One region of the Streptomyces sp. NPDC048370 genome, then DNA from elsewhere that is predicted to be linked to it. Evidence: riboswitches for the same ligand, from Rfam matches in the RefSeq annotation. Region 1 holds a riboswitch; each other region holds the start of a gene.
The links. A riboswitch is a leader RNA that binds a small molecule or an ion and turns the genes downstream of it on or off. The one in region 1 is predicted to bind thiamine pyrophosphate.
Positions count from the first base shown of each region.

Region 1 (4,481 bases):
GAGGAGCTCTCCTTCCGGATCCCCGTGGAACTGCGTTACGAGGCCCGGGATCCCTACGCGGTGCGGATGACCTTCCACCTTCCCGGGGACGCGCCCGTGACCTGGGCGTTCGGCCGGGAGCTGCTGCTCGACGGGATCAACCGACCGAGCGGGGACGGCGATGTGCACATCGCGCCGACCGACCCCGAGGTCCTCTCGGACGTCGCCATCCGGCTTCAGGTCGGCAGTGACCGGGCCCTGTTCCGGGCCAGCGCTCCGCCGCTCGTCGCCTTCCTCGACCGGACGGACAAGCTGGTTCCGCTCGGTCAGGAACGGACACTGGGCGACTTCGAGGACAACCTGGAGGCGGCACTCGGTCGGATTCTTGCGGAGGAGAACGCCGGCTGACCGGCCCCTGGGCTCTGGGCCCCGGCGCCAACCTGGCCCAGAGCCCAGAGCCCAGAGCCCGCAACCCGGCCTCGCGCCCCGTCACTTCGCGCGGCGGCGGCGCCCACCCTTGGACGGCCTCGACGGCCTGGATGAACGCTTCTCCAGCGAGCCCGACGAGCCCGGCGCGCCCAGCGGGCCCGGCCGGTCCGCCGAGACGACGAGCGCGGCGAGAACGGTCGTGACCGGCACCGAGGCGACAAGACCGATCGATCCCACCAGCGTGCGGACGATCTCCTCCGCGACCAGTTCGCTGTTGGCCACCGTCCCCACACTGCTCTGCGCGATGGAGAAGAGCAGCAACAGGGGCAGGGCCGCACCGGCGTACGCGAGGACCAGCGTGTTCACCACGGACGCGATGTGGTCGCGACCGATCCTGATGCCCGCCCGATAGAGGCCGCGGGGCCCGAGCTTGGGGTCCGCCTGGTGCAGCTCCCACACCGCCGAGGTCTGTGTCACCGTCACATCGTCGAGGACACCCAGCGAACCGATGATGATGCCCGCGAGCAGCAGACCGGACATGTCGATGTCCGGGTAGAGGCCGTGGATCAGGCCGGTGTTGTCGTCCGTGTTGCCGCTCAGCGAGGCCCAGCCGATGAAGAGCGAGCCGAGCAGCCCGATCAGGAGCAGCGAGATCAGGGTTCCGAGCACCGCGACCGAGGTGCGGGCGGAGAGTCCGTGGCACATGTAGAGCGCGATCAGCATGATCGCGCTCGATCCGACGACCGCCACCACCAGCGGATTCGATCCCTGGAGGATCGCCGGCAGGATGAAGAAGGTCAGGATCATGAAGCTCACGGCGAGCGCGATCAGCGCCATCACCCCGCGCATCCGGCCGACAAGCACGACCGCCACGGCGAAGATCAGACCGAGCACCGCCAACGGCACCTTGCGGTTCACATCCGTCACCGAGTACTGCAGGTCGCGCGGCGCATCCGGCGCGTACGCCACCACCACGCCCTGCCCGTCGTCCAGTTGGCGGGGCGCGTCCGGCTGCACGATCTCGACGAACGTACGGCCCTTGTCCGGACCGCTCGTGACCTCGATCGTCGCCTTCTCGCACTCCCCCTGCTGGGCGTTGGCCGCCTCGCGTCCCTCGGGCGTCGAAGGGTCGGCGGTCGGCGGGACCTGAGCGGCGTTCACGTCCTTGCAGTCGATCTTCTCCACGGAGACGACCTCGCCCTGGTACGTCTGCCGGTCGAAGCCGACGCCGGTGCGCTCGTGCTCGGGAGCGCCGCCCGGCCACAGGACCACGAGCCCGACCACCACGGCCGTGGCGAACGGGATCAGGACAGCGGCGATGACCCTGCGCAGATGCCGGGAGACGGGCGCGGCCGGCCCATGGCTGTGCGAGTGGGCGTGCCCGTGGCCCCCGTCGCCAGGGGCGCCGTGGCCGTCATGACCGTCGGGTTCTGGGGTCTGCTGCGAGGAAGTCACCGACCGATCATCGCAAGAACGGCGGGGGCCCACTGTTCAGCACGGCCGGATTGACGCTAGCGTGGTGACACCTTTGCACACGCGGGAGCTCGGAGCACCGGGCTGAGAGGGCGCTGATCACCGTACGCGCGTACTGGATGTACGTACGGGAAGAGGCTGCGCCGACCGCCGAACCTGTTACCGGGTAATGCCGGCGTAGGGAGATCGGTCTCATGACCATTCAGGATGCACGCACGCCTGCCACCAGCCAGGACGAGCGCAAGCCGGGCTGGCACAAGGGATACGTCGAGGGCTCGCGCCCCGACCTCCGGGTGCCCGTCCGCCAGGTGCACCTCACCAACGGCAAGGACGTGACGCTGTACGACACGTCCGGTCCGTACACCGACCCCACCATCGACACCGACGTTCGGCGGGGCCTGCCGCCGCTGCGCGAAAACTGGATCATCGGGCGGGGCGACACCGAGGAGTACGCGGGCCGCCCGGTCCGCCCCGAGGACGACGGCATCAAGCACACCTCGCCGCGCGGCGGTGGGCTGAAGAACCTCGACGCCGTCTTCCCCGGCCGCCCGCGGCTGCCCCGCCGGGGCCGCGGTGGCAAGGCCGTGACCCAGCTCGCGTACGCCCGCCGGGGCGAGATCACGCCGGAGATGGAGTACGTCGCGATCCGCGAGAACGTCTCCGCCGAGGTCGTACGGGAGGAGATCGCGGCGGGGCGGGCCGTACTTCCGGCCAACGTCAACCACCCGGAGATCGAGCCGATGATCATCGGCAAGCGGTTCCTGGTGAAGGTCAACGCCAACATCGGCAACTCCGCCGTCACCTCCTCCATCGAGGAGGAGGTGGAGAAGATGACCTGGGCGACCAAGTGGGGCGCCGACACGGTCATGGACCTGTCCACCGGCCGCAACATCCACACCACCCGCGAGTGGGTGCTGCGCAACTCTCCCGTGCCGATCGGCACCGTGCCGCTCTACCAGGCCCTGGAGAAGGTCGACGGGAAGGCCGAGGAGCTGACCTGGGAGATCTACAAGGACACCGTCATCGAGCAGGCCGAGCAGGGCGTCGACTACATGACGGTCCACGCCGGCGTGCTGCTGCCGTACGTGCCGCTGACCGCCCGTCGCAAGACCGGCATCGTCTCGCGCGGCGGCTCGATCATGGCCGCCTGGTGCCTCGCGCACCACAAGGAGAACTTCCTCTACACGAACTTCGAGGAGCTCTGCGAGATCCTGGCGACGTACGACGTCACGTACTCGCTGGGCGACGGTCTGCGCCCCGGCTCGATCGCGGACGCCAACGACGAGGCGCAGTTCGCGGAGCTGCGCACGCTCGGCGAGCTGAACACGATCGCCAAGCGCCACAACGTGCAGACGATGATCGAGGGCCCGGGGCACGTCCCCATGCACAAGATCAAGGAGAACATCGACCTCCAGCAGGAGATCTGCGAGGAGGCGCCGTTCTACACCCTCGGCCCGCTGACCACGGACGTCGCCCCTGCCTACGACCACATCACCTCGGGCATCGGCGCCGCGATGATCGCCTGGTGGGGCACGGCGATGCTCTGCTACGTGACGCCCAAGGAGCACCTGGGCCTGCCCAACCGAGACGACGTGAAGACCGGCGTCATCACGTACAAGATCGCGGCGCACGCGGCCGACCTGGCCAAGGGGCACCCGGGGGCGCAGGAGTGGGACGACGCGCTCTCGGACGCGCGGTTCGAGTTCCGCTGGGAGGACCAGTTCAACCTGGCGCTCGACCCGGACACGGCCCGTGAGTTCCACGACGAGACGCTGCCCGCCGAGCCCGCGAAGACCGCGCACTTCTGCTCGATGTGCGGTCCGAAGTTCTGCTCGATGAAGATCTCGCAGGACATCCGCCGGGAGCACGGCGGCGACCTCAAGTCGGAGGAGATCTCGGCCGGGATGGCGGAGAAGTCCAAGGAGTTCGCGGCGTCCGGCAACCGGGTGTACCTGCCGCTGGCGGAGTAGTCGGCCGGCGCTCGGCGTACGGGCCCGCGACCCACGGGGGGATCGCGGGCCCTTCGGCGTTCCCGTCGCCGTTCCCGCAGGCGGCCGGACTCGGCAGACTGACGGCATGACAGCGAGTTCCCTGAGCAAGGGCGCCAACCTTCCGGTCGGCTCACCCGTCGTGCGTGCCGTGCTCTCCTGGTCCGCCGGGGCGGGGGTGCCCGACGCCGACGCCTCGGTGCTGCTGCTCACCGGGGCCGGACGGGTGCGCGACGACAGCGACTTCGTCTTCTACAACCAGCCCACCCACGCCTCCGGGGCCGTACGCCACCTGGGAAAGCGGCCCGAGGCGGGCGCGACGACCGACACCGTCGAGGTCGATCTGCGCGGGATCGAGCCCGCCGTCGACCGGGTGGTTCTGGCCGCGTCGGCGGACGGCGGGACGTTCGGCCAGATGTCCGGCCTTACGCTGCGGCTGCTCGACTCCGGTACGGGGGCCGAACTGGCCCGCTTCGAGATGGCGGCGACGACCGAGACCGCGTTCATCGGCGGCGAGCTGTACCGGCGGGCGGGACAGTGGAAGTTCCGGGCGATGGGGCAGGGGTACGCCTCCGGGCTCGCCGGTCTCGCCACCGACTTCGGGATCAGCGT
Region 1 covers NZ_JBICYI010000003.1:222,724-227,204, reverse strand. The annotation lists gene ACGFYP_RS08340 (SsgA family sporulation/cell division regulator) at 1-387, shown strand, start outside; gene ACGFYP_RS08335 (YibE/F family protein) at 469-1,863, opposite strand; TPP riboswitch at 1,935-2,082, shown strand; gene thiC (phosphomethylpyrimidine synthase ThiC) at 2,076-3,851, shown strand; gene ACGFYP_RS08325 (VWA domain-containing protein) at 3,958-4,481, shown strand, end outside.

Region 2 (4,481 bases), on a different contig from region 1:
CACCATCAGCGCGGCCGCGGCGACGGCGGGGCCGAGCGCGGGGAGCGTCACCGTCCGCCAGGCGGTGAACCGGGAGGCGCCGAGGACGCGGGCGGCCTCCTCCTGGCGGGGGTCGAGCTGCGCCCACAGTCCGCCGACGGTCCGGACGACGACGGCGTAGTTGAAGAAGACATGCGCGAGGAGGATGGCCCAGACGGTGGTGTCCAGGCGGACGCCCCACAGCTCGTCGAGGAGCCCGCCGCGCCCGACGAGCGCGAGGAAGGCCGTGCCGACCATGACGGTCGGCATCACGAACGGCACGGTGACGACGGCGCGCAGCAGCCCCTTGCCGGGGAAGTCGAAGCGCGCGAAGACGTACGCGCCGGGCAGCGCGATCAGCAGGGTGAGCGCGGTGGAGGCGAGCGCCTGCCACAGGGTGAACCACAGGACGTCGAGGATCTCCGGCCGGCTCAGCGTCTCGCCGAACCGGCCGAACTCCCACGCCCCGTCGACCCGCAGCCCGCGCTCGACGATCGAGGCGACGGGCCAGGCGAAGAAGAGCGCGAAGAAGGCGACGGGCACGACCATCAGGCCGAGCCGCGCCGCGCTTCCCCGGCGGTCGGGGACTACTTCAGAACGGTCGAGGACCACGACTGGATCCACTGGTCACGCTTCTCGGCGATCTTCTCGGGCGCCATCGTCAGCGGCTTGTCGATCACCACGCCGTGCTTCGTGAACAGCTCGGGCAGCTGGGCGCCCTCGGTCACCGGGTTGACGAACATCTGCAGCGGCATGTCCTCCTGGAACTTCTTGGAGATCAGGAAGTCGATCAGCGCCTTGCCGCCCTCGGGGTTCTTCGCCCCGTTCAGCAGGCCGGCGAACTCGATCTGCCGGAAGCAGGTGCCGGTGGAGACGCCGGTGGGGGCGTCCTTCGGCTGCGGCTCGGAGTAGAGGACCTCGACCGGCGGGCTGGAGGCGTACGAGACGACCAGCGGCCGGTCTCCCTTGGCCTTCTTGCCGCCGGCGGAGCCGGAGAACTCCTGGTTGTAGGCGAGCTCCCAGCTGTCGACGGTCTTCACGCCGTTGGCCTTGAGCTTCGTCCAGTAGTCCTGCCAGCCGTCGTCGCCGTACTGCGCGGCGGTGCCGAGGAGGAAGCCGAGTCCCGGGGAGGACTTCTCGGGGTTCTCGACCACGAGCAGGTTCTCGTACTCCGGCTTGGCCAGGTCGTCGAAGGTCTGCGGGGGCGCGAGCTTCTTGTCGGCGAAGTACTTCTTGTCGTAGTTGACGCAGATGTCGCCGGTGTCGATCGGGGTGACCCGGTGCTCCTTGTCGAGCTTCGCCGCAGGCTGCACGGCGTCCAGGCCCTTCGCCTCGTACGGGACGAAGATCCCGTTGTCGAGGGCGCGGGAGAGCAGGGTGTTGTCGACGCCGAAGAAGACGTCTCCCTGCGGGGAGCCCTTGGTCAGGATCTCCTTGTTGACGGCGACGCCGGCGTCACCGCTCTTCAGCACCTTGACCGTGAAGCCGGTCTGCTTGGTGAACTCCGCCAGGACTTCCTTGGAGGCGTTGAAGGAGTCGTGGCTGACGAGGGTCACGGTCTTCGGCGCGGGAGCGCCGGACTTGCCTGCGGCGTCCCTGACGGCCTCGGTGCCGCAGGCGGCGAGGGTCGTGACGCCCAGCGCGGCGGCGAGGGCCGCGGCGGCCATCTTCTTGGTGCTCACTGAAATTTCCTCCTGGGTGTGACCAGGAAGAGACGCGGCCCTGCCCACCGGAAGGCGGGCAGGGCGCAACAGCTCGAGTTGCGACCGAACTTCCTACCCAGAATGACCTGGGCGAGGTTCAGAGGGTCTGCGGTCCGACGACCGCACTCTCAGCGCTGTGGCGCTCCCCTGTCGGAATATGGAGATGTGTTCGAGCACAGACTACAAGGTCAGCGCTCCGAGGCCGCCAGCTGTCCACAGGCACCGTCGATCTCCTGACCGCGGGTGTCACGGACGGTGACCGGAACACCGTGGGCGGCGATGGCTTCGACGAAGGCCTTCTCGTCCTCGGGCCGCGACGCGGTCCACTTCGACCCGGGCGTGGGGTTCAGCGGAATGAGATTGACGTGGACCCGCTTGCCCTTGAGCAGCCGCCCGAGCAGGTCGCCCCGCCAGGCCTGGTCGTTGATGTCGCGGATCAGGGCGTACTCGATGGAGATCCGGCGGCCGGACTTCTCGGCGTACTCCCAGGCGGCGTCGAGGACCTCGCGGACCTTCCAGCGCGTGTTGACGGGCACGAGGGTGTCGCGCAGCTCGTCGTCGGGGGCGTGCAGCGAGACGGCGAGCCGACACTTGAAGCCCTCGTCGGCGAAGCGCAGCATCGCGGGCACCAGACCGACGGTGGAGACGGTGATCCCGCGCTGCGAGAGCCCGAGCCCGTCCGGCTCGGGGTCGGTCAGCCGGCGGATGGCGCCGACGACCCGCTTGTAGTTGGCGAGCGGCTCACCCATGCCCATGAAGACGATGTTGCTGAGCCGCGCGGGCCCACCAGGCACCTCGCCGTCGCGCAGGGCGCGCATCCCGTCGACGATCTGGTGCACGATCTCGGCGGTCGAGAGGTTCCGGTCGAGCCCGGCCTGCCCGGTGGCGCAGAACGGACAGTTCATCCCGCAGCCGGCCTGCGAGGAGATGCACATGGTGACCCGGTCCGGGTACCGCATCAGCACGGACTCGACGAGCGTGCCGTCGTGCAGCTTCCACAGGGTCTTACGGGTGGTGTCGTCGTCGCACGAGATGTGCCGGACCACCGACATCAGGTCGGGCAGCAACTCACCCTGCAGCTTCTCGCGGGAGCCGGCGGGGATGTCGGTCCACTCGGCGGGGTCGTGGGCGTACCGCGCGAAGTAGTGCGTGGACAGCTGCTTGGCGCGGAACGGCTTCTCGCCGATCGCGGCGACGGCCTCCTTGCGCTCGGCGGGCGTGAGGTCGGCAAGGTGCCGCGGCGGCTTCTTGGCTCCGCGCGGCGCGACGAAAGTGAGTTCTCCGGGCTTGGGCATGGTCCTACCAGTGTCGCAGAGGAACGGCGAAGGGCCCGCCGTCTGTGGACAGAGGGCCCTTCACCTAGAAATACGCAGGTCAGGTGGTGCCGACGAAGATCACGAGCAGCAGCCAGACCACCGGGGCCGTCGGCAGCAGGGAGTCCAGGCGGTCCATGATGCCGCCATGGCCCGGCAGCAGGGTGCCCATGTCCTTGATGCCGAGGTCGCGCTTGATCATCGACTCGCCGAGGTCGCCGAGCGTCGCGCTCGCCGCCACCGCCAGGCCGAGCAGCAGGCCCTGCCACCACGTGCCGTCGTCGATCAGGAACTCCATGCACAGCGCGCCCGCCGCCATCGCGAACGTGACCGCTCCGACCAGGCCCTCGCGGGTCTTGCCGGGGCTGATCCGCGGTGCCAGCTTGTGCTTGCCGAAGCGCCAGCCGATCGCGTACGCGCCGGTGTCGCTGACGACGGTGAGCAGCAGGAACGTGAGCACCCGCTCCGCGCCGTCGTCGGCGGTGAGCATCAGTGCCACGAACGTGGCGAGGAACGGCACGTAGAACGCGGCGAAGACGCCCGCCGTGACGTCCTTCAGATAGCCCTCGGGCGGCTCCGTCATACGCCACACGAGGACCGCGAGGGCGGTCAGGGCCATGGCGACCCAGGCCCCCTCCGCGCCGCGGACGTAGCCGGCGACGACCATCGCCGCGCCGCCGACGGCCAGCGGAACGAGCGGGGCCTTGATGCCCTTGCGCTCCTGGAGTCGGGAGGTGAGCTCCCACAGACCGACGACGACGGCGACCGTTATGACGCCGATGAACGCGGCCTTCCAGATGAAGAGCGACGCGATGATGACCGCGCCGAGCCCGACCCCGACTCCTATGGCCGCGCCCAGGTCGCGCCCCGCGCTCTTCTTCTGCGGGGCAGCGGGCCGGTTCGGGCTGGACATGGGCTCCTGCGGGTGCTCGTTCGGCGTCTCGTCACGGAACAGGGGACCACTCGGCTGAGCGGCCCCCCTGTCGTGATCGTCCTGGTGATCGCCGGCGGGGACGTCGGGCACGATGGGCATGGGCCGAGTCTGCGCCGCCTGCAGCCCATCGTATGCGGGACCCGCCGGGGCAGGCCCCTGGTCGGGCCCCCAGTAGCCGGAACCGGCCGGGGCCCCCCAGGAAGAGTCGTTCATCAGACCTCGAGCAGCTCGGCTTCCTTGTGCTTGAGCAGCTCGTCCACCTGCGTGACGTACTTCGCGGTGGTGTCGTCGAGCTCCTTCTCGCCGCGGCGGCCCTCGTCCTCGCCGACCTCGCCGTCCTTGACCAGCTTGTCGATGGTCTCCTTGGCCTTGCGGCGGACGGAGCGGATGGAGATCTTGGAGTCCTCGGCCTTGGACTTGGCGACCTTGATGTACTCCCGGCGGCGCTCCTCGGTCAGCTCGGGGAACACCACACGGATGATGTTGCCGTCGTTGCTGGGGTTGACGCCCAGG
Region 2 covers NZ_JBICYI010000014.1:115,243-119,723, forward strand. The annotation lists gene ACGFYP_RS27140 (ABC transporter permease) at 1-567, opposite strand, end outside; gene ACGFYP_RS27145 (thiamine ABC transporter substrate binding subunit) at 606-1,685, opposite strand; TPP riboswitch at 1,773-1,880, opposite strand; gene rlmN (23S rRNA (adenine(2503)-C(2))-methyltransferase RlmN) at 1,910-3,016, opposite strand; gene ACGFYP_RS27155 (phosphatidate cytidylyltransferase) at 3,096-4,181, opposite strand; gene frr (ribosome recycling factor) at 4,181-4,481, opposite strand, start outside.
Region 2: another riboswitch for thiamine pyrophosphate. It lies ahead of ACGFYP_RS27145 (thiamine ABC transporter substrate binding subunit); the one in region 1 lies ahead of thiC (phosphomethylpyrimidine synthase ThiC).

Region 3 (4,481 bases), on a different contig from region 1:
AGCGCCTTGTTCTCGCCGCGTCGTACGGCGATGAGCTGGCCCTCCTTGACCAGCTGCCGCACGCGCGTCACCTCGACATCGAGCATTTCCGCGATGTCGGGGAGGTAGAGCCAGGCGGGGACGAGAGCATCGGTTCTTGCGTCAATCTCGGTCACGGGACAAGCCTGCCATCCCGGACCGACAGTCGGTAGTCAGGGCTGGACGACTGCCGCCTTCAGGGGGACGGCGGGGTCGGCGGCGCGCTCGGGGTCGAGTCGCGCGCCGGACTCGATGAGCTTGCGGCCCTGGGCCAGGTCGCGGGGGCGGCCGACGGCGAGCAGGGCGACGAGGGCGCCGTCGGACAGCCAGAGGACGGACCAGGACGGGTCGGCCGGGTCGCCCCGTCGGACCAGCTCGGTGGCTCCGGCGTGGTGGCCTGCATACTGCACGAACCGGCCGAACTGCTCGGACCAGAAGTACGGCACCGGGTCGTAGACCTGCGGGGTCTCGCCGATGATGTCGGCCGCGACGGTCCGCGGGCCCTGGAGCGCGTTGTCCCAGTGGTGGACGAGGAGCCGGGCGCCGTAGCGGGCGGAGGGGAAGGAGGCGCAGTCGCCGACGGCGTACACGTCGGGCAGGGAGGTGCGCAGCCGGTCGTCGGCGGTGACGGAGCCGTCCTTCTCCAGGGCGATGCCGGAGCCGATGAGCCAGCGGGTGGCGGGCCGGGCGCCGATGCCGACGACGACCGCGTCGGCGGGCAGCCGTCGGCCGTCCGCCAGGTGGACCGTGCCGGGCTCGATCCGCTCCACGCGCGCGTGGGTCAGGAGTTCGGCGCCGCTCTCCTCGTACCAGCGCGCCATCGGGGCGGCGACCTCGGCGGGCAGCGCGCCGGCGAGCGGGCGGTCGGCGGCCTCCACGACGGTGACCGCGCACCCCGCCTCGCGCGCGGCGGTGGCGAACTCGGCGCCGATCCAGCCGGCGCCGACCACGACGATGTCGTGGCGGCGCTCCAGGACGGGCTTGAGGCGGGCGGCGTCGTCCAGGGTGCGCAGCAGATGGACGCCGGGGACACCCTCGGTGCCGGGCAGGGTGACGGGTTCGGCGCCGGTGGCGACGACGAGGACGTCGTACGGGACGGGTCCGGCCTCGGTGTCGATCTCGTGGGCGTCGGCGCGCAGGCCCGTCACGTCGAGGCCGAGGCGGAGCTCGATGGAGAGCGCCTCGAAGTCGACGTCGAAGGCGGAGTCCTCGGCCTTGCCGAGGAGGACCGCCTTGGAGAGGGGCGGCCGGTCGTAGGGCTGGTGGGGCTCGGCCCCGATGAGGGTGACCGCTCCGGCGAAGCCCTGCTCGCGCAGGGCGACGGCGGTCTGCACCCCCGCCATCCCCGCGCCCACGACGACGACCCGCTGCTGTGCCTGCTTCTGCTCGCTCACCCGATCACCTTACGTATCTGACACACCGTCAGGAAGACAGCTGCTCCACGACACTGGTGCCGGAGCCCTCCTGGGACTCCCATGCCCAGCTCTCCTCCAGCCGAACGCGACCGTCCGGCAGCTCCACCACGGTGGAGACGCAATGCCCGGAAGAGGTCGTTCCGTCCACCTTCAGCTGCACGTACCGGAAGTCGAGCCGGTCCCCCGCGCGCGTGCCGACGAGAAACCCCCGGACCACGTCACCGCCCGCGTACTCGGCCCAGATCCGGCCGTCCTCCTCGTGGTACGTGAACCGGGTCCGCGTGCCCACCTGACCGGGGGCCTGGTCGGCGACCGGGGCGAGGACGAGACCGTCGAGAGAACGCGGCACGGTGGAGGCTCCCTTACTGGGTGTCGGAGGCGGGGGTTAGGCTGACGGTCAACGTAGAGCACTCGCGGGAGCCCGGACGCACCGGGCTGAGAGGGAGGCTGACCGGCCTCCGACCGTACGAACCTGATCCGGGTCATGCCGGCGAAGGGAGGGGCTGGACGCCCATGTCGCGTACACGCAGTACCTCTGACGTTCTCGTCATCGGGGGCGGGATCATCGGTCTGGTCACGGCCTGGCGGTCCGCGCAGCGCGGGCTGAGCACCGCGGTCGTGGACCCCGAGCCGGGCGGCGGGGCCGCCCGGGTGGCGGCCGGGATGCTGGCCGCCGTCACCGAACTCCACTACGGCGAGGAGACGCTGCTCTCCCTCAACCTCGCCTCCGCGCGCCGCTACCCCGCGTTCGTCGCCGAACTCCAGGACGCCACGGGACACGACGTCGGCTACCGCGCCTGCGGCACGCTCGCCGTCGCGCTCGACGCCGACGACCGCGCCCATCTGCGCGATCTGCACGCCCTGCAGGTCCGCTGCGGCCTGGAGTCGGAGTGGCTCAGCGGCCGCGACTGCCGCCGCCTGGAGCCGATGCTGGCGCCGGGCGTGCGCGGCGGGCTGAGGGTCGACGGGGACCACCAGGTCGATCCGCGCCGCCTCGCCGCCGCGCTCGTCACCGCCTGCGAGCGGGCCGGGGTGGTCTTCCACCGGAGCCTCGCCGAACGCCTTACGGTGGTACGGGACCGGGCCACGGGCGTGACCCTCGCCGACGACTCGGCACTGGAGGCGGACCAGGTCGTCCTGGCCGCCGGCAGCCTCAGCGGCCGGCTCGCGGGCGTACCGCAGGAGGTGCTGCCTCCCGTACGTCCCGTCAAGGGACAGGTGCTGCGGCTCACCGTGCCGCCCGCGTTCGCGCCGTTCCTGTCCCGGACCGTCCGGGCGGTCGTGCGCGGCAGCCACGTCTATCTGGTGCCGCGCGAGAACGGCGAGCTGGTGGTCGGCGCGACCAGCGAGGAGCTGGGCTGGGACACCACCGTCACGGCGGGCGGGGTCTACGAACTGCTCCGCGACGCCCACGAGCTCGTCCCCGGCCTCACCGAGCTGCCGCTCACCGAGACGCTGGCGGGCCTGCGCCCCGGCTCGCCCGACAACGCCCCGCTGCTCGGCCCGACCACCCTTGACGGCCTCCGGCTCGCCACCGGGCACTACCGCAACGGTGTGCTGCTCACGCCGGTCACCGGCGATGTCATGGCCGAGTTCCTCACCACCGGCGTGCTTCCCGACGAGGCCCGCCCCTTCACTCCCCGCCGCTTCTCCCCCGTACGTCAGGAGCAGCCCGTATGACCGCCACGAGCACGACCGTCTCCGTCAACGGCGAGGCCCGCGTCCTCGCCGCGCCCACGACCCTCGACGCCCTGGTCACGACGTTGACGGCCGCGCCGTCCGGTGTGGCCGCGGCCGTCAACGAGACCGTCGTGCCGCGCAGCCAGTGGTCCGCGACCGTCCTCGGCGAGGGCGACCGGGTCGAGGTCCTCACCGCCGTGCAGGGAGGCTGAGCACGATGTCCGACGACACCTTCCTCCTCGGCGGTACGGAGTTCTCCTCCCGGCTGATCCTCGGCACGGGCGGGGCCCCGAGCCTGGACATCCTCGAACGCTCGCTGGCCGTCAGCGGCACCGAGCTGACGACCGTCGCCATGCGGCGCCTCGACCCGACCGTCCGGGGCTCGGTCCTCTCCGTCCTGGAGCGGCTCTCGATCCGCGTCCTGCCGAACACGGCGGGCTGTTTCACGGCGGGCGAGGCGATCCTGACCGCGCGCCTGGCCCGCGAGGCGCTCGGCACCGACTGGATCAAGCTGGAGGTCATCGCCGACGAGCGGACCCTGCTGCCTGACCCGATCGAGACCCTCGACGCGGCCGAGACGCTGGTCGACGACGGTTTCATCGTCCTGCCGTACACCAACGACGACCCGGTCCTCGCGCGGAAGCTGGAGGACGTGGGGTGCGCGGCGATCATGCCGCTGGGCTCCCCGATCGGCTCCGGGCTCGGGATCCGCAACCCGCACAACTTCCAGCTGATCGCGGAGCGCGCCGGTGTGCCGGTGATCCTGGACGCGGGGGCCGGGACGGCCTCGGACGTCGCGCTGGCGATGGAGCTGGGCTGCTCGGCGGTCATGCTCGCCTCCGCGGTGACCCGGGCGCAGGATCCGGTGCTGATGGCGGAGGGGATGCGGCACGCGGTGGAGGCGGGCCGCCTCGCCCACCGGGCGGGCCGGATCCCGCGTCGGCACTTCGCCGAGGCCTCCTCGCCGACGGACGGCCGCGCGGCCCTGGACCCGGAACGCCCGGCGTTCTGAACCCGCGGGGGCGGCTTCGGGGCATGGGGGCGGCTCTTCGGACCCGTGGGGGGCGGCTTCGGGGTCGTGCCGCGCGTCACAGGTGTGCTGCGGTCGGGGCCGGTGGGGGCGGGGGGTCCCCACCGGCTCGTAAACTCGGGGCCGTGGACACGACCCTTCAGGACCCCCTCGTCGGGCAGCTGCTCGACGGCCGCTACCGCGTCGACGCGCGCATCGCCGTCGGCGGGATGGCCACGGTCTACCGGGCCGTCGACACCCGTCTCGACCGGGTGCTCGCGCTCAAGGTGATGCACCCGGCCCTCGCCACCGACGCCACGTTCGTCGAGCGGTTCATCCGCGAGGCCAAGTCCGTCGCC
Region 3 covers NZ_JBICYI010000012.1:65,188-69,668, reverse strand. The annotation lists gene ACGFYP_RS24635 (Rv2175c family DNA-binding protein) at 1-155, opposite strand, end outside; gene ACGFYP_RS24630 (NAD(P)/FAD-dependent oxidoreductase) at 192-1,361, opposite strand; gene ACGFYP_RS24625 (hypothetical protein) at 1,441-1,782, opposite strand; TPP riboswitch at 1,837-1,949, shown strand; gene thiO (glycine oxidase ThiO) at 1,947-3,113, shown strand; gene thiS (sulfur carrier protein ThiS) at 3,110-3,325, shown strand; gene ACGFYP_RS24610 (thiazole synthase) at 3,331-4,125, shown strand; gene pknB (Stk1 family PASTA domain-containing Ser/Thr kinase) at 4,269-4,481, shown strand, end outside.
Region 3: another riboswitch for thiamine pyrophosphate. It lies ahead of thiO (glycine oxidase ThiO); the one in region 1 lies ahead of thiC (phosphomethylpyrimidine synthase ThiC).